One region of the Lysinibacillus sp. NPDC093688 genome, then DNA from elsewhere that is predicted to be linked to it. Evidence: riboswitches for the same ligand, from Rfam matches in the RefSeq annotation. Region 1 holds a riboswitch; the other holds the start of a gene.
The links. A riboswitch is a leader RNA that binds a small molecule or an ion and turns the genes downstream of it on or off. The one in region 1 is predicted to bind cobalamin.
Positions count from the first base shown of each region.

Region 2: another riboswitch for cobalamin. It lies ahead of ACQKN2_RS05285 (FecCD family ABC transporter permease); the one in region 1 lies ahead of ACQKN2_RS22385 (energy-coupling factor ABC transporter permease).

Region 1 is NZ_JBNNUX010000045.1:7,042-22,143, forward strand. Features, by position in the region: gene ACQKN2_RS22330 (cobyrinate a,c-diamide synthase) at 1-737, opposite strand, end outside; gene ACQKN2_RS22335 (cobalt-precorrin 5A hydrolase) at 749-1,870, opposite strand; gene cobM (precorrin-4 C(11)-methyltransferase) at 1,863-2,648, opposite strand; gene cobI (precorrin-2 C(20)-methyltransferase) at 2,648-3,355, opposite strand; gene cbiE (precorrin-6y C5,15-methyltransferase (decarboxylating) subunit CbiE) at 3,348-4,568, opposite strand; gene ACQKN2_RS22355 (cobalt-precorrin-5B (C(1))-methyltransferase) at 4,525-5,658, opposite strand; gene ACQKN2_RS22360 (precorrin-8X methylmutase) at 5,658-6,317, opposite strand; gene cobK (precorrin-6A reductase) at 6,330-7,091, opposite strand; gene ACQKN2_RS22370 (sirohydrochlorin chelatase) at 7,088-7,999, opposite strand; gene cobJ (precorrin-3B C(17)-methyltransferase) at 8,014-9,684, opposite strand; gene ACQKN2_RS22380 ((2Fe-2S) ferredoxin domain-containing protein) at 9,689-10,060, opposite strand; cobalamin riboswitch at 10,197-10,380, opposite strand; cobalamin riboswitch at 10,610-10,794, shown strand; gene ACQKN2_RS22385 (energy-coupling factor ABC transporter permease) at 10,935-11,681, shown strand; gene ACQKN2_RS22390 (energy-coupling factor ABC transporter substrate-binding protein) at 11,683-11,955, shown strand; gene cbiQ (cobalt ECF transporter T component CbiQ) at 11,959-12,732, shown strand; gene ACQKN2_RS22400 (energy-coupling factor ABC transporter ATP-binding protein) at 12,729-13,565, shown strand; gene ACQKN2_RS22405 (S8 family peptidase) at 13,797-15,102, shown strand, end outside.
Region 2 is NZ_JBNNUX010000004.1:78,094-93,195, forward strand. Features, by position in the region: gene ACQKN2_RS05275 (sensor histidine kinase) at 1-1,342, shown strand, start outside; gene ACQKN2_RS05280 (DinB family protein) at 1,747-2,220, shown strand; cobalamin riboswitch at 2,507-2,691, shown strand; gene ACQKN2_RS05285 (FecCD family ABC transporter permease) at 2,881-3,870, shown strand; gene ACQKN2_RS05290 (ABC transporter ATP-binding protein) at 3,871-4,644, shown strand; gene ACQKN2_RS05295 (ABC transporter substrate-binding protein) at 4,706-5,704, shown strand; gene ACQKN2_RS05300 (precorrin-3B methylase) at 5,762-6,436, shown strand; gene ACQKN2_RS05305 (ATP-dependent helicase) at 6,669-8,825, shown strand; gene ACQKN2_RS05310 (YheC/YheD family protein) at 8,943-9,704, opposite strand; gene aepX (phosphoenolpyruvate mutase) at 10,014-10,916, shown strand; gene aepY (phosphonopyruvate decarboxylase) at 10,921-12,048, shown strand; gene ACQKN2_RS05325 (2-aminoethylphosphonate aminotransferase) at 12,157-13,254, shown strand; gene ACQKN2_RS05330 (hypothetical protein) at 13,283-13,687, shown strand; gene ACQKN2_RS05335 (response regulator transcription factor) at 14,739-15,102, shown strand, end outside.

The sequences.
Region 1 (15,102 bases):
TTTTGCGATGGTTGTTCCGCAAATAATTGCCCGGATTCTTGTAGAACAGGAGCCTTTGTTAGTTCAAGCAATTGCTCTAAATCAATCGTCTCCGCCATTAAAGAGCCTAGCTTATCAAAAAATGGATCGAGTTCTCCTCGTTCAATCGCTGGCACTAATCCTAAATGACGACTAGGAATATCAATCCCTTGCTCACGCTTCAAATAGCCGATCACAGGAATACCACACTCCTGCTCAATAGCAGCCTTCGCAATTTCATAATGGCCGACACTTCCAACTTGGTTGGCAATAACGCCAACGATATTCGGTTGATCGGACAACAATTGGAAGCCCTTCACAACGGCTGCTACACTTCGTGCCATACTTGCACAATTAACAATTAAAATAACAGGACTCTTTGTTACAACACTAATGTCTGCTGCAGAGCCAGCATCCGATAACGGACTTTTGCCATCATAAAAGCCCATCACTCCTTCAATAATGGAAACATCAGCATCTTTGCTTGCGCGCGCAACAATATCACACACCGCTTCATGTGAAAACATCCAGCTATCGATATTGCGCGAGGCCCGTCCTGTAACCGCAGTATGATAAGTAGGGTCAATATAATCGGGACCACATTTAAAGCCCTGCACAATTTTGCCCTTTTCTTGTAATGCTTTCATGAGTCCAATAGTAAAAGTTGTTTTACCAACTCCACTGCCAGTACCGGCAAGTACAAAGCGATTCGTTTGCATAGGCTTCCTCCTTAAAATGTTAATCTAGCAACAGAGATAGTAGCATTGCCCGATTTTTTCTTTTCTAGCACAAGCGACTCCACCTGCGCATAACGCATTGCAGCAGGCTCACTCACCCCATATGCTCCGGTATATTTAAAAACGGTTTCCGAAGTTGATGGGAAATCTATTTCATTTAATTCTGCCGGTGAATATGTAACAAACTCCCAATCATATTTCTTCGTTATTTCTAGGAAGCATTGCTCGTCCTTCTTTAAATCAATCGTGCATAGCGCTTTGACACTTTTTTTCGAAAGCTTCAGTTCTGCAAGAGTTTCATCAATGACTTGTTCAATTTCTTCCACAGATGTCCCACGATTACAGCCCATGCCAAGCACGACCGATTTTGGTCGATATATAACACCATTTTCAAGAAGCACTTCTTCCTCTTGGTCAATAATGCGGTCAGTAATTAGCAATGTCGCATGTGGTTTCGCTTCAATCGCTGCATATGTTGTCGAGTAAATTTTAATTTCCTCTGGCATCGCTGTGTCACGCATCCACCAGTCACGTTCCCCCGTTTCCTGAACGATGGCGATATGCTCCTCGTTCACAACAGAGGCACTTACAGGTGTCAGTTTATCGGCACTATCCCATACCCAGCCAAAACGCGCCCCAAATAAATCAACCGGAATCGTCTTTTGCACATCTGAAGCTGTCGTAATAATTGGATTTGCTCCAAGTGCTGCAGCTACTTCATGTGTCAGCTCATTGGCGCCACCTAAATGTCCCGATAAAACGCTAATCACATTTTCACCACGGTCGTCAATAACAACTACGCCTGGATCTGTCTTTTTATCCTTTAAAATCGGTGCTATCATGCGAACAACTGCACCGAGTGAAATGATTAAAATTAAGCCTTTATATTGCTTAAAAAGAGTAGGCAGCAGTAAACGCACAGTACCTGTAAACATTTGAATATGCTTTTCCGCTTCATCCCCCTGCTCAAATTTGCTCATGTAATATAAATCGCTCGCAGCAAAAGTATGCTGCAAGCGACGTCCGATTTGAACACCGTGCTTTGTAATGGCGACAACTGCATAAGGATTTCGTTGATTAACCTCGGGTAAGACGCCCTCTTGTAACTCAATCACTTGTCTTCACACCTTTTCTAAAGCCATGTGTGAAGGTAGCATCATATAATTTCGAACGATATTGATCTTTATCATGAATATCCGGATCTAATGCCCAGCCGGCTAAAATCATCGCATGCTTACGAATACCGTTCACACGCATTGCTTCATCCAGTTCAATTAATGTTGTCCGTACGATTTTTTGATCTGGCCAAGAAGCTCGATGAATAACAGCTACTGGTGTATCATCAGCCCAGCCAGCACTTTGTAATTCTTTTACTATTTTCTTTGTTAGCGTTGCGCTCAGGAATAATGCAATTGTACAGTGATGACTCGCTAAATCGCGTAGCTTTTCGAATTCTGGTACAGGTGTACGACCTTCGGCACGCGTTAAAATAAGTGTTTGTGTTAAGTCAGGAATTGTTAATTCTGCCCCTATTGCCGCAGCAGAAGCGAAGACAGAGCTAACACCAGGAATGACCTCATAGCCAATGCCCTCTTTTTTTAATAGGGCCACCTGCTCCATGATCGCGCCATACATAGCAGGGTCTCCTGTATGCATACGAGCTACTACTTTGCCCGCGTTAACACGATCTACCATGACCGCTACCATTTCCTCTAAATGCATACCTGCTGTACGAATAACCTCTGCATCAGGTCTTGCCTTTGCAATCAGGTCCTCACTCACTAAAGAATCTGTATACATAACAACGTCTGCTGTTTGTAGCATATGTAAACCTTTGACTGTAATTAAATCTGGATCACCAGGACCAGCGCCGACAATATATATTTTCTTCATTATTTACGCACCACCATTAACGTTAAATATTCTAAATCGACACCGTCTAGCTCGCGAACATCCCAAATGATTTCCTCGTCAGATGTTACCTTTGTTACGACAGATGCCTTATCTAGTAAATCTAAATCACGTAGCACCTCAAGCATTAAATCAATAACCTTCGCTACTTTTATAAACACTACTGCATCGTGACTTTCAATCGCTTCACGCATAGCCTCATAGTCATCATGTGCAGGTACAATGGCAACACGATCATCACCATCTGCTAGCGCAATTCCAAGTCGTGATGCTGAACCGTTGAACGAAGAAATACCAGGAACTGTTTGAATTTCAACGTCAGGGTGCATGTCCTGCATGAGCTTCATCATATGGATGAACGTACTATATAATAATGGATCTCCTTCTGTTACGAATGCGACGTCCTTACCTTCTTGTAATTTTTCATACACAAGTTCAACTGATTTCGTCCATTCGCGTTCTAAAACAGCCTCATCCTTTGTCATTGGAAATACTAGGCCAAGCATGTCCTTTTCTGCTGGGTTAATGTAGACATCTACGATACGATGTGCGTAGCTTTTACTGCCTTTTAGTTTTTTTGGATACGCAATAACAGGCGATTCCTGAATGACACGGAATGCCTTAACTGTAATTAACTCTGGATCGCCAGGACCTATGCCCAAGCCATATAAAATACCAAGATTACTCATGATTTTCTTCCTTTCGATATGCAGAAATAATGTAAATCGGATTTAATGGGACAAAACGTGTCATATCTAATATTGGTTTGCTACGTGCAAGCTGTGCCTGCAATATGTCTACAGCGAAGCCACAAGACTTAAACGCTTCGACAGCCTTATATAAATTTTCAATGGTTGCAGCATTTAAAACAATACGACCGTTTGGCTTTAAGCGTGAACAGCATAATTGTAAAAGCTCCACCATTTCTCCTCCTGTGCCGCCGATAAAAATCGCATCGGGATCAGGGAAGTTTTCAAGTCCCGCAGGCGCTTTACTATGAATAGCTGTAATATCTACACGGAACTTTTGCTGATTTTGCAAGCAATTGTTCAAATCAGGTGCGTTTTTCTCTACTGCAAATATTTGACCTTCTGGCGCAAGCTTACCGGCCTCAATAGCCATCGAACCTGTACATGTACCAACGTCCCAAATGATGCTATCCTTTTGTAGCTGCATCGCTTGTAAACTTAAGATACGAATTTCTTTTTTGGTAATCAGACCTTTATCAGGCTTACGCTGTGAGAATTCTTCATCATCGATACCGAGTGCATAGCGTTTCGGACCTGAAGTTTGCTGTAGAATGACTACATTTAAAGGAGAAAAATCAACCTTTTCTAATTCATCAAGTGAATACCAGCCGAATTTTTCATTTGTGCCCTGTAAATTTTCTGCCACAAATGCACGGTATTCTGTCATACCAAAATGTTTTAAATAACGTGCCAACTCATTTGGATTATTCTCTGCATCAGTTAGCAGTGCCACTTTCTTTTTACCATCAATACGCTGTGCTAAGCCTTTCATGGAGCGCCCATGAATACTTGTGACATAAGCATCTTGCCAGCTTTCCCCCATCTTTGAGAAAGCAAGCTGGACTGAGCTCAGATATGGATAAACGTCAATGTCTAGCTTCTTCGCTAAATACCCACCGATTCCGTAAAATAATGGATCACCTGACGCTAAAATAACAGTATTTCTCGTTTCTGCAGACAATCTTTCAACTAGCGCTGAAAGTCCACCTTTAATCAACATTTTTTCTCCTGTAAAGTTCGGGAAAAATGCTAGAACTCGCTCTCCACCTACCAGCACCTCACAGTCTTCAATCCACTTTACATATTGCGGTAGTAAGCTTTCTTGTCCGTTATCCCCTATCCCAATCAATTTCATCGATCGATGCAATGTCATCAGCCCTTCCTAATAATTGTCCCTGCATCGAATAGATCGATGTAGAAAGCGTTAAACTGCCCTTAATATGGTGTAATGATGAATAGCAGCAAGCCTCACATAAACGGTGGAAGAAAGCATCATAGCCACTCTCCGCCATAATTTCTCCGACTTGTGAAGCAGTGTTAGCCTCTCGTACGTTCGTAACAGTTTCTTCATCTGCACCTATATCCACTGCTAATTGAGCTAAAAAGTTAAAATCAATAGGCGCACTTTTGGAGTGCACCATCATGACACCTTGTGCAACCTTCGAGAATTTCCCCATCATCCCAACAAGCGATACTTGTTTCATACCTAGTCGTTTACAATGCTTTAATGTAAAGCCTACAAAATCGCCCATCTCTATAAACGCTTCCTCTGGCAAATTAGGGTACTGTGCCATCGCATACTTTTCACTACGTCCACCTGTCGTCACAACTAAATGCTCACAACCAGCCTCTTTCGCAACACTAATCGCTTGCACAATACTGGCCATATAGGCGGAACTCGAAAAAGGCACGACGGTTCCCCTTGTGCCTAAAATGGAGATGCCTCCGATAATACCAAGGCGCCCATTTAACGTTTTTTTAGCCATTTCCTCACCCTTAGGGACGGAAATAACAACGTTAACACCCCGTTTAATTTGAAATTCATCGAGTACGGCTTGTACAGTACTATGAATCATCTTCCGTGGCACGGGATTGATGGCTGCTTCTCCGACAGGTACTGGTAAGCCGGGCTTTGTTACGCGCCCGACACCAATTCCACCGTCCAGATGAATGCCTGGCATATCCGCCCAGCTTACTGTGCCAACAATGAGTGCTTTATGGGTTGCATCTGGGTCATCACCAGCATCTTTAATCGTCTCACAGCTTACAGCATCGTTCTGAAATGTACATTTTTCTATCGTAAAGGTTGCATCTCGCCCAATCGGTAAATGAATGGTACTTGTTTCTTGCTCTTCATTTGTAATTAAAGCGAGTAATGCAGCCTTTGTTACTGCAGTTGCACAGGATCCCGTTGTATAACCGTGACGCATGTCTTTAGGATCCTTTTTAGGCTTCCGCTCCATTATTTTTTCGCCTGTTCATCCGCTAAAAGTGAGACAGCATTCAATGCGGCAACCGTCACTGTACTACCGCCTTTACGACCAACATTTGTAATATATGGAATACCTTCTAGTTTTAATAGCTCTTCCTTTGATTCAGCAGCTGATACGAAGCCAACTGGCATACCGATAATTAAATCTGGTTTCGCTAAGCCTTCTTTAATTAAACGAATTAATTCCAGCAATGCTGTCGGTGCATTACCAATTGCATAAATGCCACCTTCATGTAATTTAGCAGCCTTCTGCGTAGAGATAATTGCACGTGTTGTGTTGTGTTTTTTCGCTTCAATCGATACGTCTTCATCTGCAATATAGCAGTGTAAATCGCCGCCATGCTTTTGGAAACGTTTTTTCCCTGAACCACTTTCGATCATTTGCACATCTGCAATGACGTGGCGACCAGCAAGGATTGATTTAATACCGGCCTCAATTGCTCCTGGTGTAATAATAACGCTACGTCCTAATTCAAAGTCAGCGGAAGCGTGAATGATACGACGTACAATTTTCCACTCATCTTCCGAGAAATTATGCTCGCCCATTTCTTCTGCAATAATTGCGAAACTGTAATCGTAAATTTTATCCGGGTCTACTGTTAATGGTTTGAAATCTGTTTTAAAATCCATCTGAATTGCCTCCTAAAGTGTGTTTTCTACAGCTTGTAATACATCTTCAAATGCAGAATATTGCTGTCCGTATTTGATATTTGGTCTTGCAATTAAAACTGTTTCGATGCCACATGCAAGGGCAGCCTCTAGCTTTTCATCCACTGAGCCAACCTTGCCGCTTTCTTTCGTAATCATCAATGTCACACCGTACTGACGAAAGAGGGCTTCGTTTAATTCCTTTGAAAAAGGACCCTGTATGGCAACAATATCTCTTTGTGCCACACCAAGTGCTTCACATTTTTCCATATTATCGAGTCGAGGAAGCATGCGCGCAATCACTCGTGTATCTTCTAAGCCATGTAACACCTTTGTAAAAGTCGCTAGCGTTTTACTGCCTGTCGTTAGCATAATGACGCCACGTTTTCCCGCTGCTAAATGAGCAGCCTCCTCATAATCTTTCACAATCGTAATTAGTGGATGGGCATAATGCTCATGCGCACGTTCATAGCGAATATATGGAACATTTGCTTGCTCAGCTGCCGCCATCGCATTTTTTGAAGCTTCTTCAGCAAATGGATGTGAGGCATCTACAACTAAACGGTACCCTCGCTCTGTAATAATCGTCGCCATTTCCTCCGCCGTTAAACGACCGACTAAATAAGGAAGGCCTACTTCTGCAAGGCTTGAAGCGGCTGAATCAGTGACGACCGTTGCAGTCACAGAAAAACCTGCTGACTGTAGTTCAAGCGCTAAATTCCTTGCATCGCTCGTCCCCGCTAACATGAAAATCATTTCACTGGCTCCTCTTCATGGTGATGATGGTCATGGTCATGGTCGTGATGATGGTGGTCATGTCCATGATCGTGATCATGGTGGTGATGATGATGCGCATGTCCATGCACTGCCGCATAAGCACGATAATTTTCTAAATCTTGCATACCTGTTGATGTGCCATTCACAGCTTGCTCAATACGCTCTAAAAGCACATTTTGTAAACGCTCATGATAGCCAAAATAGTTGGCAATTTGTATATCACAATCAGGATATTTTTCGGTAAATTGCATACACATACCATTCATTCGTTCCATTAGGATACCTGTAAATAAAAAGTAAGGTAGCATAATGATTTTCTTAGCACCAAGCTTCACACAGCGCTCAATTCCTTCTTCAACACGAGGATCTGTGACACCCATAAAGGCGCTTTCCACATATTGTACAGGGAGTTTTTCCCATAACAAGCGTGTGATTTTATAAAAATCACCATTTGCATACGGGTCACTGCCGCCTCGTGCAATTAATAAAACGGCAGTATCCGCATGTTCTTCTTCAGCATTAAAGCCGATTTCTGCTAAACGATCTTCTAAAATAGCGAATATTTCTTCATGGATACCGATTGTTTGACCATATGTGAACGTAATATTTGGATAATGCTCACGCGCATGTTCGATTTCTGCTGGAATATGCATTTTTGAATGCCCCGCATGAAGAAGGATAATCGGAATAACATGCACCTCTGTAGCACCCTTTTTCACACAGTTCGTAATACCTTCTTCAATGTTCGGCGAGGCAAACTCTAAAAAACATGTTTCTACTAAAAAACTCTCATCAACGCGAGGTTTCATTTGCTCGATAAACGTACGCACCTCTTCATTTCCTGCTTCTAAACGGCTCCCGTGGCCGACAAATAAAATTGCTTTCATCTCATTACCCCTCACTAGTCGCCGCATGGAGCTGGCTCTACTTTTATTTTTGAAGACATATCTTGATACGTAAAATGTAGGATCTTTTTCACACGCTTGAAGTATTTAAACAATCGTTCATTTGGATGTGCATTTGCTTTATATTCTTCGATAATGTCAGTAATAAGCGGTATTAGCTGTTCTGGCTCTAATCCCTCCACAACAGGCTGGGCCGCATGTGCTGTTCGACCAACCGGCTTGGCACCAATAAAAACATCAAATTTACTTTTACGATAAACAATGCCAATATCATCAAATACCGCTCGATAACACGCCATTCCACAGCCATTAAAGCCAATATTTAATGTTTTCGGTAACGACATGCCACCAAGCTTTTCTTGAATCTCTTCCGCATATGGAATCGAATCGGTTTTTTCTCCGTAACAGAAATCACAAGCCTTTAACGACAGTACGTCACCAATTGGTGTTAGTAAAAAGCCCACTTCACGAAGCTTTGCTGTAATTACCTCAGGCTCAGCCGTTGGAATTTTCAAATGAATTTGATGGTCAGGTGTATACTCCATCGTTCCTTCCTCACCAACTACCTCAGCTAATGTCATCATTTGTTGAGGAGTAAAAAACTTATTGGCTACCCCTGGACTAACAGCTAATTCAAAAATGGATTCGATTTTTTGTTGAACAAGCTTAGGTGAACTCTTCACAGCGCTCGTTCCCTTCACCATTGCCAGAGCTGCTGTTGCCAATTCAAGTGATGATTTTTTAAGCTTTGGTTCTGGTGTTATAGCTAAACTGGGTTTTATACGATTCGCATTGGGATCTGTCGCAAAATCATTCCGCGCTGCCCCTGTTTCCTGATTCATGGCCCATGGTTCATTTTCTTCCTTCAGTCGTTGATGTGGTCGTAACGGCTGTTTTTCTTCACCAAGTGTATATTTGCGCTGATAACCACGTGGTGTGATCATTTTATTGTCGTAGAAAAATGTTGTTGAATTCCCGATAATAACGGTTGTTAACATGCCGATATCATGTTCGAGCATTTCTGCTAAAGTCGTCATCGTAATTTCCTGACGATCACGATACGCGCTTTTCACAAGACCAACCGGTGTATCTGGCGAACGATATTCTAATAATATTCGTTGTGCCTCTACGATTTGTCTCGTACGACGTCCACTTTTTGGGTTATAAAGCGCAATCACAAAATCCGCCATTGCTGCGGCTTCTACTCGCTTTTCAATTAAATTCCAAGGAGTTAAATGGTCACTTAAACTAATGGTACAGGCGTCATGCATAATTGGAGCACCTAGTAAACTTGCACACGAATTAATAGCAGAAATACCTGGAACAATTTCTACCTCGATACCAGTGGCTTCTGTCCAGCCAAGCTCTATTAATACCTCATACACTAATCCGGCCATTCCATAAACACCGGCATCACCGCTGGAAATAACCGATACGATACTTCCTGCCTCTGCTTGACGTACCGCTTCCTGTGCACGTGAAACTTCCTCTGTCATACCAGTGCTAATAATCGACTTTGCACTAACTAAATCCTGAATAAGCTCAACATAGGTTTTATAACCAATGATCATATGACTTTGTTGTAGTGCCTCTACAGCACGAGTCGTAATATGTTTAAAGTCTCCAGGGCCAAAGCCAACTACGAAAATCTTCCCTTTTTGCGCCATTTTGTTACCCCTCTTTCACCTTTTCAATACCTTTAATGGCTGTTGTTTGTGCTGTACGTTGTAACGAACCTTCACGTAAAGTAAAGACATGTTCATTTAGTAACGATTCATGATTTAAATCTTGTACAAGTGCTCTCCCATGCTCCGTTGTCGGAACACGGTACCAATTCCCCTGAGGATAAGCAATGACAACACAAGCATCCTTACACCTGCCGTTACAGCGAGTTCTTGTCGTATGTATTTCCTTATCAAGTGCCAGTAACTGTATTTCATCACGAATTGCCTGAGTAATGTCCTCAGCATCTTTTTTCATACAGCTACTACCATTGCATATAAAAAGATGTGTTTTCATCCCCTCTAAATTCCAAGTTGTCATAAATTTTCTCCCTTCATTTGCTTTTAGGAAAAAGAAAAACCTTTACTCTAGACGAAGAGTAAAGGTTTGTAGAAGCCCAAAAAAACGAATATAGATATGTACTCGCTTTCGCTTCAACTTCTCCCTCCGAAAAGTTTGCATGCATCATCACATAAGCAGGTTTCCTGACTTAAGCTTCCTTTTACTTTCGCGCCTTCCTAGTTTTCACTAGTGGCATCCGCGATTTCATCAGCTATTACAGTAGCGGGGGCTGTATCGGACTCTCACCGATTTCCCTATTATCTTGAAAATATTCAAGCACTTATGGATGTTTTATATGAATTTGTCGTTTTTTTATAAAATTAAAAACTGTTTCTATCATAGCTTATTTTTTTAAAATTTCAATATTTCTTTCTTAATTTGTGACATTTTCATTAATTTTTTAAAGAAAAATATGACATTTCTATTCTATTTATCTAAATTTTCGACATAAACACTCAATTAAAAATTTTTTCATAAAAAGTATAGCATATATATGGAAAATCATGTTACACTTTGTCGTGAAATCTCACAACTTCATCTTTTTTCGGTGCGAATTGTTCATCATTTCGCTTAAAAGGGAAGCCGGTTCAAGTCCGGCGCGGTCCCGCCACTGTACTAGGGAGTTTTATAGATAATGTCACTGTCCAAAGGATGGGAAGGCCTATAAAACGTTGAACTAAAGCCAGGAGACCTGCCGAAAAATATGTGATCGTTTCAACCTACGAGGATGGGTGTGCGGCTTAGCAGATTAGAATTTTATTTGCATTTTTTAGCTATGCACTTTTCCAATACCGGAAAAGTGTTTTTTTTCGCATACTAATTCGAAAAATTTTAATGTGAGGAGGAGAGATTTTTGAAATTCTCAGGTTGGAAGCTTAGTTATTTCTTATTGGCATTTTTATTCGTGCCAGATCGTGCATTTGCGATGCATATTATGGAGGGCTTTTTGCCAATCGAATGGGCGATTTTTTGGTGGGTCGTATCAATTCCTTTTATTATTTTAGGATTACGTTCTATTCGTAAAACCATTGATGAAAATCCTGAAACAAAAATGATATTAGGACTATCGGGTGCCTTTGCCTTTGTGCTATCAGCCTTAAAAATCCCTTCTGTAACGGGTAGTTGTTCGCATCCGACAGGGGTTGGACTTGGGACAGTTCTTTTTGGACCATTAGCGATGAGTGTTATCGGGACAATCGTATTATTATTCCAATCTTTACTTTTAGCACATGGTGGGCTTACAACATTAGGGGCAAACACCTTTTCCATGGCCATTATGGGCCCTATTATCGCTTACTATGTATTTAAAGGCTCACAAAAAATGGGACTGTCGTTTTCAGTAGCAGTCTTTTTAGCAGCAATGCTTGGTGACTTAGGTACATATATTGTCACTTCTGTACAATTAGCTCTTGCCTTCCCTTCTGAGGTCGGAGGCTTTATGGCTTCATTCACAAAGTTTTCTAGTATTTTTGCATTAACACAAATTCCTCTTGCTGTTAGTGAAGGCATTTTAACAGTGATTGTTATGAACTTCTTGAAAAAATACAATGTGAGTGAATTAAAAGCTTTACGTGTTTTCTCAGCAAAGGAGGCTCACTAACATGAAAAAAAATTTATTGCTCTTAGCAATTGTTGTGTTGTTAGCAATCATTCCCCTCTTCATTCAAAAAGGCGCAGATTTTGAAGGTGCTGATGGTGAAGCGGAGGCAGCAATCGGTGAAATAGATGCTAACTACGAGCCATGGTTTGAAAGCTTATGGGAGCCACCAAGTGGTGAAATAGAAAGTTTATTATTCGCACTACAAGCTGCTATTGGAGCCGGATTTATCGGCTATTTCATCGGCTTAATGCGTGGTAAACATAAAGAAGGTTAAGAGATGTTACTTATTGATAAGTATGCTTATATGAATAAACTAGCGTCTGTTCATCCGCTAGAAAAAATGACGCTATCCCTTGGTCTGCTTCTACTGTCGCTTATCATGAGAGATGAACGAATTTCACTCATTACATTTATTGTGATGAGTGCTTTTATCATTTCAGGTGCAAAAATCCCTGCTAAATATTACGCAAAATTACTATTGCTACCCGGATTTTTTTTATTATCGAGCCTAGCATCCATTTTAATTTCTATAGCGCCAGCAACAAGCACGCTACCTCCAACTATTTGGTCATTTTCTCTTTATCATTGGACAATATTTGTTGGCAGTGCGAGCTTACTGACAGCGCAACAGCTTTTTTTCATCGTCCTTGGCAGCATTAGCTGTTTGTATTTTTTAATTCTCACGACATCAGTACAATCTATTTGTTACGTCTTGCGACAATGGCGACTGCCCACTTTATTTGTTGAGCTACTAGAACTAACGTATCGTTTTATTTTTATCTTTTTAGACAGTATGCAAAAAATTCATCTTGCTCAGCAGGCACGTCTAGGATACAGCTCCCCTATGCAGTGGCTTCGCTCGGTCTCAATGCTGATTGCTGCTTTATTTGTCGAGATGTTCCAACGAAGTCGTGAGCTAACCAATGCGATGGAAGCACGTGGTGGCGAAACGGTCTATTGGCAGGAGAAGGTTAGCTATAACACGAAAAACTGGCTAGGTATTGCTGCAATTTTTATACTCCTCATCATTTATGGAGGTTTTTTCTCATGACAGACTTATACTTTGAATTAACACATTTATCTTACGCGTATGCAGACGGAACGCATGCTTTAACAGACATTACACTTCAGATTCCAAAAGGAAAAAAAATTGCTTTACTTGGTCATAATGGAGCTGGAAAATCAACGTTATTCCAGCATTTAAATGGAATTTTGAAGCCTACAGCTGGAAGTATAACCTTTCAAGGCACAGCACTTAACTACAGTAGAAAAGCATTAAAAGACTTACGTCAACAGGTTGGTATTGTTTTTCAAGATGCAGACAACCAGCTTTTTTCTGGCACTGTTAAGCAAGATATTGCATTTGGACCTATGAATCTTGGCTGGACAACTGAAAAAATGGAAGAGAATATTGCGTGGGCTGTCGCTCAAACGGAAGTTGAAGCATTGCTTGATAAGCCGATCCATTTTTTAAGCGTTGGGCAAAAAAAACGTGTCGCAATGGCAGGAGTACTTGCAATGGAACCTTCCGTTTTATTATTAGATGAACCAACAGCTGGATTAGATAATTATTATAGTGCACAAGTTTTACACTATTTAGCTACGTTAGAAAACGGTGAACGAAGCATTTTACTGGCAACGCATGATATCCCGTTAGCCTATGAATGGGCAGATCAAATAATCGTCATGGAAGCTGGGAGAATTATTTATAATGGGGATCCCGTTGAACTGTTCTTTCAAGAGGATTTGCTTGAGAGAGCCCATCTTGAACGCCCATGGGTCTTCGATATGGCCATTGCTTTACAAAACAAAAAACTATTTGAGAAAAATAGTAAAATGCCTCGTTCTAAGGAAGATTTACACAGACTGATTGAGCAGTTATAAGACAATTTGTCCATAGTTGAAATTTATCGCGGCTAATACACTCTCCTCTTCTACTCCAATCTTACAAATCGAGTAGGAATGGCAGCCGTAATTTCTACGATGGATAAAACATATGGTAAAATATAGAATGGAATCTTTGAAAAATATATCCTCATTTATGAAACTTTTCTATCACCCATTCGTAATAGTATAGATGTCACAAATAATTAATTACCCAAGGAGGGAAAACAGTTGAAAAACTGGAAAAAGAAATCTATCGCTTTAGTAGCATCTGCTGCACTAATGGTTCCTGCTACTTCTGCCTTCGCTGAAGCTCCACAAAAAACAGCAAAGAACCAAGATTTAGTGAAAGTAGCTAGCAATAAGGACCAAACATTCAAAAATCAAAAAGAATGGATTAGTAAGGATACAATTATCGTCAAACATTCAGGTCTAGATAAGAATGTACATAACAAAATTGGTGCAAAAGTGATCCGCTCTATTCCTTCATTAGGTTACGATGTTATCCAACTCAACAAAGGAACAGATTTAGAAAAAGCAGTTTCATATTATGCTACACAAAAAGGGGTTAAAAATGTATCTCCGAGCTATGTGTATCATTCCTTTGGCACAAAGACAGATCCAAAGAAACAAGATATGTATCATTTAAACCTACTTCAAATTGATAAAGCTCTAGAATTAGCAGGTAACAATGATGTAAAAGTGGCAGTTATCGATTCTGGTGTGGACTTTAAACATCCAGATTTAAAATCTCATGTGCTACCTCCATATAATGCTGCAGCACCTGCCAATACTTCTTATCCTGGTGACCATGGAACACATGTAGCAGGAATTATTGGTGCTGCAAAAGATAATGGTATTGGAGGACACGGGATTAATCCAAAGGCCAAGCTTCTTCCGATCGATGTATTCAACGGACAAGATGGTGCTAATGATTTCGTCATTGCACAAGGCATCCTTTATGCCATCGAGCAAGGCGCCGACGTTATCAATATGAGTCTTGGTGGCTATGGAGAATCTCCATTAATGGAGGAAGCCGTTCAGAAAGCGATTGATAAAGGAGTTACCATTGTAGCTGCTGCTGGAAATGAATCGACAGATAATTACTCCTTCCCTGCTTCTTACGAAGGCGTTATAAGTGTAGGTTCTACGAATGATCGAAACAAATTATCAAGCTATTCAAACTATGGTCCATCGGTTGACCTAGTAGCTCCAGGTGAAGAAATTTATAGTACAGTTCATGATGAGAAAAAAGGATCATCCTTTGTAAAATTTAGTGGAACATCGATGGCATCTCCTGTTGTTGCCGGTGTGGCATCCCTTTTAAAATCAAAATATCCAGATTTAAAGCCTTATGAAATAGAAGCTATTCTCGAAAAGACTGCAAAGGATTTAGGTGAGACGGGCTATGATCTTACATATGGACATGGCCTAGTAGATCCTGTGAAAGCATTACAGTTTAATATTAAAGATTTACCAAAACAGTATTCCGAAACAAAAGAAGAGCGCTTGAAAAACGCTAAAGTCCTTAAAAAGG
Region 2 (15,102 bases), on a different contig from region 1:
TCTATTAACGACTGCTTGGATGCTGTGTATTTTGATACTTGTAAATATCGCTGTCTATTTCTCGTTTATTAAATTCACGACTAATATGGAAGAAGTAGAACTGTTTCAAAAAGCCGAGGACTTAATAAAAGTTATTGATTCACTCGATGCATCCAGCAATATTAACGAAAAATTAGGTGATTTTTTAACTCCCCATTCTTATATTAGAATTATACATCCGAATAACAACGTCATTCATGAAAAAACCAATGATTTATTACTTTCAAAAACGATACAAGGTAAGTACGCTGAATCAAAGCAAGCACAAACACATTTGATTTCGGCAGAGCAAGATGAGGAACAGGTTTTAATTGTTCGTGTTCCAATTAAAGAAGGTAATCAAATTACCGGGAGTATAGAAATTGGAGAACGATTATTAGGTTTTGAAACTGATAAAGATATACTTCGTGCCATTCTAGGCCTCTGCACTTTATTAGCTGCTATTTTCTCCTTGCTTGGTGGCAAATGGTTGTCCAATATGATTATGAGGCCCATTTCAAACATGATTAAAACTATGGAGGAAATTGAAATGAGTGGGGTTCCTAAGCCCATCACCATTCAAAATCAGACAAAAGATGAACTCCATACAATGGCAAGAACGTTTAATCGAATGATTCACAGACTTCAAGACCATATGGAAAAACAAAAACAGTTTGTGTCTGATGCGTCCCATGAATTAAAAACACCTTTAACGATCATTATGAACTATACTGATTTTTTAAGAAGGCATGGATTAGAAAATCAAGAAATGACCGATGAAGCAATTAATGCCATTACTTCGGAAGCAAACAGAATGCAAAAAATGACACAGACACTTCTAGACTTAGCTACCTTAGAGAATGAAAGTGCTCTAGAATTGAATGAGCTAAATTTGGTGTCTTTATGCCAGAGAATTTTAAATCAAATGAAACAAGTTTATGGGCGTGAAATATCGTTACATTATGATGAGGATCCAATTGTTATATTTGCGGAGGAATTAAAAATTAAACAGCTTATGATTATTTTTCTAGATAATGCCATGAAATATAGTAATGATAAGATTGATGTATTTATAGAAAAGGATCGTCAACATGCCATTATACGTGTAAAAGATTATGGAATTGGGATACCACAGGAAGAACTTCGTAATATTTTTGAACGATTTTACAGGGTGGATAAAGCAAGAACTAGAAAAACAGAAGGCTCTGGTTTAGGACTAAGCATTGCAAATAGGATTATGAAATTGTATAAAGGTGAAATTAAAATTACAAGTCAAGAGGGAACAGGGACGACAGTAGCATTGTATTTACCATTTAGTAAATAAATATTTTTGACGTAAGAAATCCCAAATTGTCTATCAAAGTACTTTAGTGGAGTATCAAATGATGTTGATAAAGGCATTTTAGACAGATTCAGCCTGTGACTGCGATTGTGTTTCTAACTGTTGTAATAAAGTGTAAACAGGTCTCGTAACAAAAGAAGTTGGTTATATTTGAAACAGCTTTTAAGAGCCATGCTACGCTACATATATAGCGTAGCATGGCTCTTTTGGTTTTCACAATAAATAATGTTACCAATAAAAAACAAGTATTGGATAATTTAATGTTGAACTTATTGTACTAAGCAGCAGGTTAGTTGAAGAAAAAATAAAAGGATTCTTTCGCAGAAACAAGAATATATATTTATTGGTATTTTAATAAGCAATACTTGAGAATAGGAGGAAATGAATTGGAAGAGTTAATTAAGGAGTACGCTTTAGGATACACAATGCTTCGGGAAGCCATTGAAGGATTAACAGAGGAGGAGCTTCGTTACAAGCCCTCACCGGACAAATGGAGCATTCATCAAATCCTCATACATGTAACGGATTCCGAGATTTCGTCCACATCTAGGCTTAAAAAAGTCTTGGCAGAGGATGCGCCGCTTCTGATTTCATTTGACCAAGAGGCTTGGGCAAATAACTTGGGTTATGATTTGTTGGACCGTGAACAACATTTGCTTCTTTTTAAATTGCTACGTTCCAGTATGCAGCCTATTCTAGACCATCTAACTAGTGAACAAAGCAAGCGAGTGGGGGTGTATGTCGATCAGGCCCAGTTCACATTTAAGCAATTGCTGGAATTTCGAGTGCAACACGTTCGAAACCATCTTGATCAAATTGAACGGGTGAAGATTGCATATCAAGAGAACCAAACCTATTAAACTTATTGTTGGCTGTATTTGAAACAGCTTTTAAGAGCCAATGACAGCATGTAATTACAAGTATTATTTTTGAAAAAGAAATATATTAACAATAGTGAATTGACTAAAATTTCATTTAACGGTAAAATCAAATGCTAGTTAAGTTATTATATTTTTCTAATAATAATTCATTTAGAATAGTTTTCTCTTACGTCTATTAAATGCTAATTTATTTATAATTTCATTTAAATGAAGAATATTATGGAATTGCTATCTAGGAATTTTAATAGTTTTGTTCTTATAACTTAATAAATATTTTTTTGTTGGTGCAAATGACTTTGATCGTTTGCTTAAAAGGGAAATCGGTGTAAATCCGATGCTGTCCCGCAACTGTAATGGGGAGTCTATACAAAATGTCACTGTAGCGAGCTATGGGAAGGCGTATAGATGATGAACCTAAGCCAGGATACCTGCCAATAAAAGCAACAAACTTACATTGAACCACGAGGATGGTTGTAGTGGCCGGGTTGAGACACCCTTTTTTCACTATGACATCCTCTTGCAGACAAGGGGATTTTTTTTATGCCCTTTGATTTAAGAGAGGAGAGCGTTTTGAAGAATTCAACAACAAGAAATATCAACCTACTCTTATTAGTATTGACTGGTGTCGTTCTAATATCGATGACATTAGCGATCATGGTAGGCTCTGTGTCAATTACACCTAGTATTGTATGGCGCATTATTTTATCGCATATCCCGTTCAATCCACTTGCTATTACAGAGGATTGGAGTCGTTCGCAGGAAATCATCATTTGGCAAATTCGTACTCCACGCGTAGTGCTTGCCATAATAGTCGGAGCGGGTCTTGCTATTTCGGGAGCAGCCATTCAAGCTTTAGTTCGCAATTCAATTGCGGACCCGTACATTTTAGGGGTATCATCCGGTGCTTCTGTAGGGGCGACGTCTGTTATTTTACTTGGTAGTTTTTCGATTTTTGGTATGTATGCGCTATCATTCGCTGCTTTTATAGGGGCGACGATTGCTGTACTAATCGTGTTCTTCTTAGCACGGGTTGAAGGGCGTATTTCAGTTATACGACTATTATTAGCAGGGATTGCCGTGTCACTAGTTTTGTCAGCGTTGACGAATTTTATGCTGATGATGGCGAAGGAAGAGGGCGGTATTAAGGCTGTGATGTATTGGATGATGGGAAGTCTGGCTGGAGCGAAATGGATGAATATAATGATTCCATTCATCGTTTTAACTGTCGTTTACGCAATTTTACGTCTCCATGCACGTCATTTGAATTTACTTTTACTTGGCGAAGAATCTGCTGTTACGTTGGGTGTTAATATAGAGAAATTTCGACTGCTACTAATATTATTAATTTCACTATTGACAGGTGTACTTGTTGCAGTAAGTGGCGCAATCGGCTTTATTGGCCTAATTATTCCTCATATCGTACGCATGATTGTCGGTTCAAATTATAAGTTTGTACTGCCAGTTAGTGCATTAATGGGTGCGATATTTTTAATATGGGCAGATGCAATTGCTCGCATTGTGATTGCGCCTGAGGAAATGCCGATTGGAATTATTACGGCTTTATGCGGATGCCCATTCTTTATATGGATGTTGCGTAAGCAAATGTATTCTTTCGGGGAGGAGAATTAGATGGTTTATGTAGCAAAAAACCTTTCTTTTGCCGTGCATCAGGTGAAAATATTAAACAATGTTTCTGTACATATTCAAGAACGCGAGTTTGTTGGCATTATTGGGCCTAATGGTAGTGGGAAATCAACCCTATTAAAAAATATGTACCGTATGCTACAACCTCAAGAAGGAGAAGTATTTTTATTTAATGAAAATATTTACAACCAATCTTCAAAGGTAATAGCGAAGCAACTTGCCGTTGTAGGCCAGGAAACACCAGTGCTATTTGAGTTTACGGTTAAGGAACTTGTTGCAATGGGACGTACACCGCATAAAAGGCTTATGGAAGTGGATACAAAAGAAGACCTTGCTATTGTCGAGGAATCGATGCAGCAGGCAGGCGTATTACATTTAAGTGAGCGTACCTTTAGTTCATTATCCGGTGGTGAGAAAAAACGAGTCATTGTTGCAAGAGCATTGGCACAACAGGCTAAGATCATGGCATTAGATGAGCCAACGAATCATTTAGATGTTCAGCATCAGCTCCAGCTCATGGATTTGATACAGAGCTTGCCGATTACGGTCATTGCAGCCTTGCATGATTTAAATATTGCAGCAACTTACTGTGATAAAATTTATGTTTTAAAGGACGGAGAAATCGTAGCATACGGGACACCATTTGATGTATTAACGCCCTCATTATTACAAAGAGTGTTTGGAGTACATGCGGAAGTGAGCGTGCATCCTATCACGAAAAAACCCCATATTTATTATATATCTGAGCAATTTTTATAGTTAGTTAAGGGATCATAGATTTCATTCTATATAATATTTTTTGAAAAAAGGAGAAATAGAAATGAAGACATTTAAAAGCGTATGGCTTGTTCTTGCAATCTTAATGGTAAGTATTTTAACGGCTTGTGGTAACGAGGAAAAACAAGATTCAGCATCGCAAAGTGAGCAAGTAGAACCAGCAAAAGCAGAGGCAACGAAAGTAACGATTGAAAATAACGGTACGACACAAGTTTATACGGAAGCGCCTAAAAAAGCCATTAGCTTAAATCAGCATGTAACAGAAATTATGCTAGCGTTAGGCTTAGAGGATTCAATGGTTGGAACAGCGTATTTAGATGATGCAATTTATCCACCGTTACAAGCGGCGTATGAAAAAGTTCCGGTATTAGCTGAGGAATACCCAACAAAGGAGCAGGTGATTGATTCAGGAGCAGATTTTTTATTTGCAGGCTGGAAAAGTGGATTTAGTGAGAAGGGTGTTGGGACTCCAGAAGAACTAGAAGCACTTGGCATTCATACTTATTTACATACATCTTCAAGCATTACAAATCCTAAGTTAGAGGATATTTTCGCCGATATCAGAAACATTGCTAAAATATTCCGTGTGGAAGAGCGTGGAGAAAAATTAATTGAGCAAATGACAAAAGAAGTAGAGGACATTCGGACGAAGCTTCCGCAAAATAAGGATAATTTGCGTGTTCTTGTATTTGATAGTGGTGAGAAAGAAGTTTTCACTGCTGCACAAAACTTCATGAATGAACTTGTGACTGTAGCAGGTGGAAAAAATATTTTCGATGATGTTAAGTCTGGCTGGGCAACAGTTTCTAAAGAAGATGTAGTAGAGCGCAACCCCAAAGTTATCGTTGTAATTGACTATGGTTCAACTACTGCTCAAGAAAAAATTAATTTCCTGAAAAATGATCCGGCATTAAAAGAAACAGAAGCGGTATTAAACGGACGTTTCGTTGTTTTACCACTATCAGCAGCATCTGAAGGTGTTCGTGCAGCTGAAGCAATTCAAATATTAGCAAAAGGATTTTATCCAGAAAGCTTTCAATAATAAAGAAGAGGAGCTAGCCAATTGCTAGCTTCTTTTTTCATAGGAGGATGGGAAACGATGACAATAAATACATTTAACAATAATATTCCTGAAAAAACATTTGCTAAGTTAAACAGTGAAGGTGAATTTACACGTATTGCCGTGAGTCCTGGAATTATCAACAAACATTATACACCAGCACAATTTCAAAAAATCGCAGAAGTAGTTGGAAAGAGTGGAGCGATTAAATATTCTACGTCTTATAACATCATGATTTCTGTGCCGACGTTAGATCTGATAAGAGTGACGCAAGAGCTGGAACAGGTTGGTTTATATATTGCGCAACAAGGACAGGTTGTTGCGATGAAGGCCTGTGATTTTTGTGATGGGGTTAAGATGGATGCAGCAACAATTACAGAGGAGCTGTATCAGCAGCTTGATGGCTTGGAAGTGCCAAGCCGAATTCGCATTAATATGAATGGCTGTGCATCAGCTTGTTATAATGCCGTTTATGATGATATTGGGCTAGTATATCAGAAAGATAGCTTTGATGTGTATTTAGGGGCTGTTCCTATGGGGAAAAATGCACAGGCAGGGGAGCTATTTGCGAAAAAAGTACCTGTACAGCATATCGAAAATCTTTTACAGGAAATAATTAAGCTCTATAAAGAACTTGCCCTCCATAAAGAACCATTTTATAAATTTTACAAAAGAACAAAAACAGCAGACTATTGGCAAAAGCTAATAAATTAATGGTTGCCTCATTAAAAATATTGTATAAACCTACTTATTGCTTAAAAAATAAAATGATATGTTTTTTGTTTTAAAAATTTTCTTTATGGATATAAGCTCTGTAGCATCTATTAGACAACCTTGTGTGAATGTTCCCCTGCTTTTGCTTTAATATTGTGCGGCTTTCCTCGGATGAATCCTCATCATTTGGTATAATAAAGTATAGACTTTTTTTGAACGGAGAGAGATTGATATGAATGGAGCGCAAAAAGCGTTTTTTGAGGAAAAGGAGCGTTCACTTGGCGTTCATCTAAATGATGTACAGACGCAGGCGGTGTTACAAACGAGTGGGCCGCTGTTACTATTGGCTTCTCCCGGTTCAGGAAAAACGACGACGATTATTATGCGAATTGGCTATATGATTGAGGCGCTTGGTGTGAATCCTTCTCGCATAAAGGCTGTCACGTTTAGTAAGGCATCAGCCGATGATATGAAGGCACGTTTTGCAAAGTTTTTCCCGCATTTGCCACCGGTTGATTTTTCGACGATTCATAGTTTAGCATTTCAAGTTGTGCGGCAGACACTTGAACGCCAGGGCATTTCGTACGGTATCATTGAAGAATCGGACAAGCCTGGTGTTGTTTCAAAAAAACGAGTACTTCGCGAGATTTTTGAACAATTAAATAGCACAAAAATTACCGAAGATCAGTTAGACGAGCTACTGACGTACATAACGTTTATCAAAAATAAAATGCTGCCAGAACAGGAATGGGCAATTGCAGAAGTAAAGGTACCTAAAAAAGTCGAGATTTTACAGCGTTATGAGGAATATAAACGCACAGGTAGTGATCGTTTATTAATTGATTTTGACGATATGTTATTAATGGCGAATGATATTTTCACGAAAAATCGAGAGGTGCTGGCGCAATACCAACGCCGCTACGATTATTATTTAACGGATGAAAGTCAAGATACATCACCCGTTCAACATGCGATTATCGCGAAGCTCGTCGCAGTCCATCAAAATTTATGCGTCGTTGCAGATGAGGATCAGGCCATTTATAGCTGGCGCGGTGCAGAGCCAGATTATTTGCTGAATTTCCAAAAGGTATATCCGGAGGCGCATGTTTTACTTATGACGCAAAACTATCGTTCAGCTGCAACGATTGTAGAGCCAGCCAATATATTCATTCAGCGAAATAAAAAGCGTTTTAACAAACAAATGTTTACGGAAAACCCTGCTGCAGAACCGATCTCGTTTAAAATCCTCGAGAATTACAATTTACAGGCCAAGTATTTAGTGGACCAATTGAAAAATCTGTCTAAGCGCGGCTCAACGGCTATTTTATATCGAAATAATACGTCAGCCATTCCGCTTATGGACGCTTTTGACAGAGCAGGTTTGCCTTTCTATATGAAAGATTCCACGATTCGCTTTTTCACGCATTGGGTCGTGGAGGATATTATGAACTTCATGCGTCTAGCGTACAATACAAAAAATATTACGGTATTTGAAAAAGTTTACAGAAAAATGAATGCTTATATTACACCAACGCAATTGAAGGCGCTACAGAAAGTGCCAGAAGATGGCTGTGTATTCACACAGTTGTTAGAACATGTTGAGTTAAAGGATTATCAGCCTGAATATATTAAGCGCATTCGCAAAACGTATGATAGCATTCAATTTGATAAAACGACGCCAACAGCCATGCTAGAGCATATTCGTTATGACTTTGGTTATGAGCGCACCTTAAAGAATATGAGTGAGAATCTCGGTTTTAATTATGAAAATTTACTAGATATTGTGGATGTACTCGGTTTAATTGCTCGTCATACGACGACGATGACCGAATTTGCGGGTCGTTTGAAGCAGCTTGAAAATTTAGCACGTTCTTCTCATATGAAAAATGAATTGAATGCAATTACACTGACAACATTGCACAGTTCAAAAGGCTTGGAATTTGACCATGTGTATTTGATTGACTTGATTGAGGGGATTTTACCTAGTGAGGCGGAAGAAGAAATCGAAGAAGAAACACGACTCTTTTATGTCGGTATCACGCGTGCGATTCGCCATTTAGAATTAATTTCGTATAATAAGCGCTTTAAAACAAGTGTGGTGCCATCGATTTTCATGAAGGCGTTAAAACAAATCGTCTCTCCGCAGGAATTGCCAAAGAAAGCGCCGAAAAGTCCGAGGAAAGTACTGAAGCAATACCGTAATGAGCGGACGATTACAACCGAGTCAGCGTTAATCGTCGGCTCAAAAGTAAAGCATGTGATTTTAGGAGAAGGAGAAATATTAGCCGTTACGAGTAGCACGATTGAATTGTCATTTGCTACGGGGATTAAGAAATTTTTGACGGATACATGTTTACAGCAATGCTATTTAGAAACGATTGAAGATTAAAGGAAGCGTATTCGGGATTTTTCGAATACGCTTTTATAATAGTGCTATTTTGTAGGGGTTCCTTGATGGAAAAATAAACGTCATTGCTCATTATCTTCTTACCACCAAATGGACCTTTTATTCATTTTGCATTTTCCTAATCTCAACAATTTCCTTCCAGATCGCCCTATCAATTTTGGCAAAACTACTTATGCTTGGTGTTGTATTTACTTCAAATAATATAGGTTTTCCTTCAAGATTTATTCCGAAATCAATGCCATATTCTCTACAAGGAAAGTGGGATGCTATTACTTCAGATGCTAAAATTGAATCTTCTTTTAGAGAAGCTATTGTTTTATCTTTCTTTGTATTATCCATCAACATATAATCTGATAATAATTCATCAATCGGTATTACTTGAGAACCACGATTTGAATTAACAATCCCATGATCCTCAGTTGCAATCCTTCCGTAAATACCACCAATTATCCATTTTCCCTTTAGATTTTGAACATGAACACGAATGGATATTGAATCCCCATCAGGGGTTAGACTCATGACTCCCTCCTGTATAATATAAATTCCGCTTAATCTATCGTGTTTCTCATATGGGTGTAGAACTTGATGGAAATCCTCAATTGCTGCCACACACTTATTTATTTCTTCACCTTGCATGGTAAATCCGTTAAAACAATACTGTCCATCTTTTCTTTTGTAGACTTTATAAATTGCTCTTCCTTGTCCGGTGCTAGTATGTTTCACATAAACATACTCATACCTATCTAATAAATAGATTAGGTTTTCTAGACTGTAAAGTGTTGATTCTGGAATGCAGTTAGTTGTTAAAGGATTTTGATTTAATAGTAAGAATTGGTCCCATTTTCCAAGTCCATTTTTCAATAAGCGCACCTCATTTAGTAAGATATTTTATTTTTTGTATGAAGAGTGTAGTCCTCTCCTCTTATGAAAGTTACTGTATTGTATGTAAATAGATTTGTCTTGCATAGGTGGGTGTGACTTAGTAACGCAATTAATGTCTCCCATTTTTCTGTTAGAGTCCCATATACTACACAGAAAATAGCATTTTGATTGTTCTCTATACTTCATTTTTTTGATTTCAAAATCGTTAGTTTCTAATGTATCTGCCCTGCTAATCTTTACTTTTAGTCATATGATAATACGACATGTCGAGTAAGGAGATGGAAGATATTGAAAAAGACGAAGAAATTAAAAGAATTAATATATTCAGATGAACTCGAATTTTTAATGGAAGCCCATAACGGTCTTTCCGCAAAAGTTGTAGAGGAGGCCGGTTTTAAAGGGATTTGGGCGAGTGGTCTATCGATTTCAGGATCTTTGGGTGTAAGAGATAATAATGAAGCATCATGGACGCAGGTATTAGATATACTTGAATTTATGAGTGATACGACAACAATTCCCATCCTATTAGATGGGGATACAGGATATGGAAATTTTAATAATGCTCGGCGGTTAGTTAGAAAACTAGAACAATTAAAGATTGCTGGAGTCTGTATCGAGGATAAAATTTTTCCGAAAACGAACTCATTTATTAATGGAGAATTACAGCTTCTCGCATCGATTGAAGAATTTTGCGGGAAAATAAAAGCAATGAAAGATACGCAAGAGGATGAAGACTTTATGGTTGTAGCTAGAGTCGAGGCTTTTATTGCAGGACTGGGATTAGATGAAGCCCTTAAACGTGCGGAAGCCTACAGGAAGGCAGGCGCCGATGCAATTCTTGTGCATAGTAAAAGGTCAGATTTTAAAGAAATTGAAGCATTTATGAAGGAATGGGGTAGAAGGCATCCAGTGGTTATTGTGCCTACAAAATATTATACAACCCCAACAAATGAATTCAGAAAAGTAGGAATAAGTACTGCGATCTGGGCTAATCATAACTTAAGAGCATCGATAACTGCTATGCAGAACATCTCAAAACAAATCCTAAAAGATGAGAGTCTCATTCAAGTAGAGAAATCGATCGTAAGTGTACAAGAGATTTTTAGACTCCAAAATGCTGAGGAGCTTCAAAAAGCGGAGAAGAAATATTTGCCATCAACTAATAACCAATCAAAAACGGAAACGGAGTGATGGTATGCTAAATACAAGCGAATTTGGAAATGAGCTTAAAAGACATGGTTTTGACTTTTACAGTGGGGTCCCATGTTCATTTTTAAAGAATCTTATTAACTATTCCATAAATGAGTGTGAATATATTGCTGCAGCCAACGAAGGCGATGCAGTAGCTATTGCTTCAGGAGCATACCTTGGTGGAAGGAAATCAGTTGTTTTAATGCAAAACTCTGGTCTAACCAATTGTATTTCTCCATTGACTTCCTTAAACTACCCCTTTCAAATACCTATACTTGGGTTTGTTAGTCTCCGTGGAGAACCCGGGTTGAATGATGAGCCCCAGCATGAATTAATGGGGCAAATTACTACGCAACTATTAGATCTCATGCAAATAAAATGGCAATTCTTATCTTTTGATGATAGTGAGGCAAAGAGACAACTTGAAGAAGCTAACAAGTGGATTGAAGCAAATCGACCATTCTTTTTTGTAGTGAGAAAAGAAACTTTTAAAAGTGAGAAATTGAAGATAGAGCAACGCCTTAATCATAAAAATAAGGAAAAAAGTGAACAAACTGACTTAGATGAACTGCCAAGTCGTTTTGACACTTTAAAAGTGATAAATGGACTCAAAGATATGAAAACAGTACTAATGGCCACAACTGGTAAAACAGGAAGGGAACTATATGAGGTCGAGGATTCTGATAATAATCTATATATGGTTGGCTCCATGGGTTGTGTCGGTTCTTTAGGCTTAGGCTTAGCCTATACGCGAAAAGATATAGATGTAATTGTTATTGATGGAGATGGTTCCCTCCTTATGCGAATGGGAAGCTTATCTACAAATGGCTACTATCAACCTGAAAATATGCTCCACATTCTTCTAGATAATCAAGTTCACGATTCAACTGGAGGGCAAAATACCGTTTCTCACAATGTTGATCTTGTCAATATTGCTGCAGCTTGCGGTTATGAAAAGTCATGCTATATCCATAGTTTACATGAACTTGAAAAGTGTATTCAAGAATGGAAAATGACAAAAGGGCTGACTTTTATTTATTTGAAAATCTCAAAGGGATCTAAACAAAATCTAGGACGTCCAAAAGTTACTCCAAGTGAAATTAAAACTCGTCTACAGAGATTTCTTAAATAATTGTTCTGAAAATAAATATTTGCAGGTTAATCTTGCCTATAAGAACCTCTTTACAGAGATAATTCGAACCGCGTATAAAAGTGTAATAAAATTAAAGGGAGGAGTACCGTGAAGAAAATTAAAAGAAATATATTACTGAATCCCGGACCTGCTACTACAACAGATACGGTTAAATACGCACAAGTGGTACCTGATATTTGCCCTCGTGAAGATGACTTCAGCCAATTATTGCAATTTGTTACTTCTGAAATTACTAGTTTAGTTTCAGAAGAGAATCAGTATACAACCGTTTTATTCGGTGGTTCAGGTACTGCTGCTGTAGAATCAATCTTGAGTTCAGTAATGACTGATGGGGTTTTAGTAATCATTAATAACGGAGCCTATGGAAAGAGAATGTGCGAAATTGCAGAAGCTTATCAGCTGGATTGGATTGAGTTTTTAAGTCCACCCGATCAAGCTATTAAATTAGATCAGTTACATTCATTCATTCAAAAAATTCCACGAAAAGTTTCTTATCTAGCTGTTGTGCATAATGAAACAACAACGGGAATATTAAACGATATAGAATCGATTGGCTCCATTTGTGAAGAAAATGAGATTCATATGATGGTAGATGCAATGAGTTCGTTTGCGGCTATTCCTATTAATATGAGTAAAATGAAAATAAGTTATTTGGCGGCTAGTTCCAATAAAAACCTTCAAGGAATGGCAGGGGTCTCTTTTGTTATAGCTAAAAAAAGCGAACTAGAAAAAGGAAAAACAAAAAAGCCGACAAATTATTACTTGAATCTTTATTCTCAATATTACCATTTCATCGAGACCGGTCAGATGCGTTTTACTCCACCTGTACAAACTATCTATGCGCTAAAACAGGCCATTGTAGAATTAAAAGCAGAAGGAATGAAAGAAAGATATGAACGATATTCTAAATGTTGGGAAACCTTAATAGAAGGTCTCTCTAGACTTGGTTTAAGATATCTCGTCCCTTTGGAGCACCATTCGAAAATTATTACAGCAATAGTAGAGCCCGAAAGTGAAAATTATAATTTTAAAGAAATGCATGATTATTTATATGCTAACGGAATAACGATATATCCTGGAAAACTTAATCAATTAAATTCTTTTAGGGTAGCCAACATTGGTGATCTTAGCAAAGATGATATCGAGCTCTTTTTAACTTTATTAGAAAAATATCTTCAAACCTAAATTATTCATAGAACAGTAGAAAACCTACTTGCTTACAAAACGTAGTAATGGCTATGATCGCAGTCCGGGTACACAAAAAATACAGTTTGAAACGGCGCCAGTTTTATATGCCTGTGAAATAGAAGAACATTTTTTTGGTATACTACGTCGGACTTTTGATGATTTACAGTACGAAAATCTTAAAACAGTAGCCTTTATTACACGTAGTATGCGAGATGAAATTAGTATTATATACTGTGGAAATTTAGAAAAGTATAAAGATGAGGTTACAAACACGTTAATAGCTAATGGGAAAAAGGTGTTGAAAAGTAAATTTGCAAAATCCGTAACGGCATGGATATACATTGGCGATGATTACGTCACGAATTACAATAATGATCAAGAGAAACGAAACAGCGTTTGGAAAGAAGGGAATTTAAGTATATATACTTAGAAATGATAGTTTACAAAAATACTAACAGAATAGAATTAACGAACTATTATTCATAAAACAATATTAACATTCGTATTTTAATAGTGAAAGTGCTATTCTTCCATCGACCGGATACTTTATCAATCGGATAAAATACGAACATTATACTTGAAAGTTTTCTAACGTTAATAATATTGGCTGTTTTCTCTAAGGTTGTTATTCTCTTGACCAAAAGTTTAAACAAAATGGAAAAGATTTTGTATTGGACACGGAAAATATAAAGACATTGAACCCATAATTGAAAATGTAAACTATAGTAATTTATTAGAATGGATTAAACGAACGGAAGTTCATTTTAGACCTAAAACGGTCAATCAAATAATAGCCTTAGGATCGTTACTAGCAATCCTATAGCCATTGAAGATTGCGATACTTTGGAAGGATTATTTGCCGTCTATAAAGCCGCGTATGAATTACAAGATACTGGGGTAAATAAACTAGTTGAGCAGCCATGATCTGTATTAAAAAGGTTAAAAGAGCTGTAAATCGTATTCATAACTTATGACCATATTGACCGTGTAATTTTTCAATTTCAATATTCAACACAAATTCATCAATAATGACAGCATGGCGCTGCAAGTATAAAATCTCCAGATATCGTAATAAACAAATAATTATTATCTGTACAAAATCATAAGAGGAGCGTTATCGTTCACATGAAAATTATAAGGAACTTTACAAGAGCAAATCGAAAAGTCCAATAGGGAGTTGTCAAATCAGGAAATGTTGAATACTTTTATTGTGGCTGTGAGAGCGATCGAGATGGGCAACGGTACGTGTTACTGAATCTCGATCGCTCTCACAGTCTTATTTAAATTGTGAAAATTTGTTATTTGCAAACAAGAATCATCAGCTATAAAGTAAGATTAACAATTTTAATTGAGGTTAGTCTATTCCACAATCGGGATAGATTGTGGAAAAAAAGAAAAAAGGGATTCTACAAGTTAGCATGAGTAGGAGATATTATTTATAATATTATTGAACTCATTATAAAAAGTTGGTGAATTGAGGAATGCGAGTATTAATTGTTGATGATGAAGCAAAGATTACAAATGTATTGTCATCTTATTTTGAAAAAAACGGAGATTATACATATATCGCGAATACTGGAGAATCCGCAATACAAATGGTAGACCAAGTACCTCTTGATATGATTATTTTAGATTTAATGTTACCAGATATGGCAGGGGAAGATATTTGCCAATATGTAAAATCAAATTATGATATTCCCGTGATTATGCTTACGGCAAAAATTTCTATTGATGATAAAATAAAAGGATTTGAAATGGGGGCAGACGATTATGTGGTTAAACCATTCCATCCTAAAGAAATATTAGTGAGAGCAGAAAGGCTATTGCCAGATTCACACAAAAAGC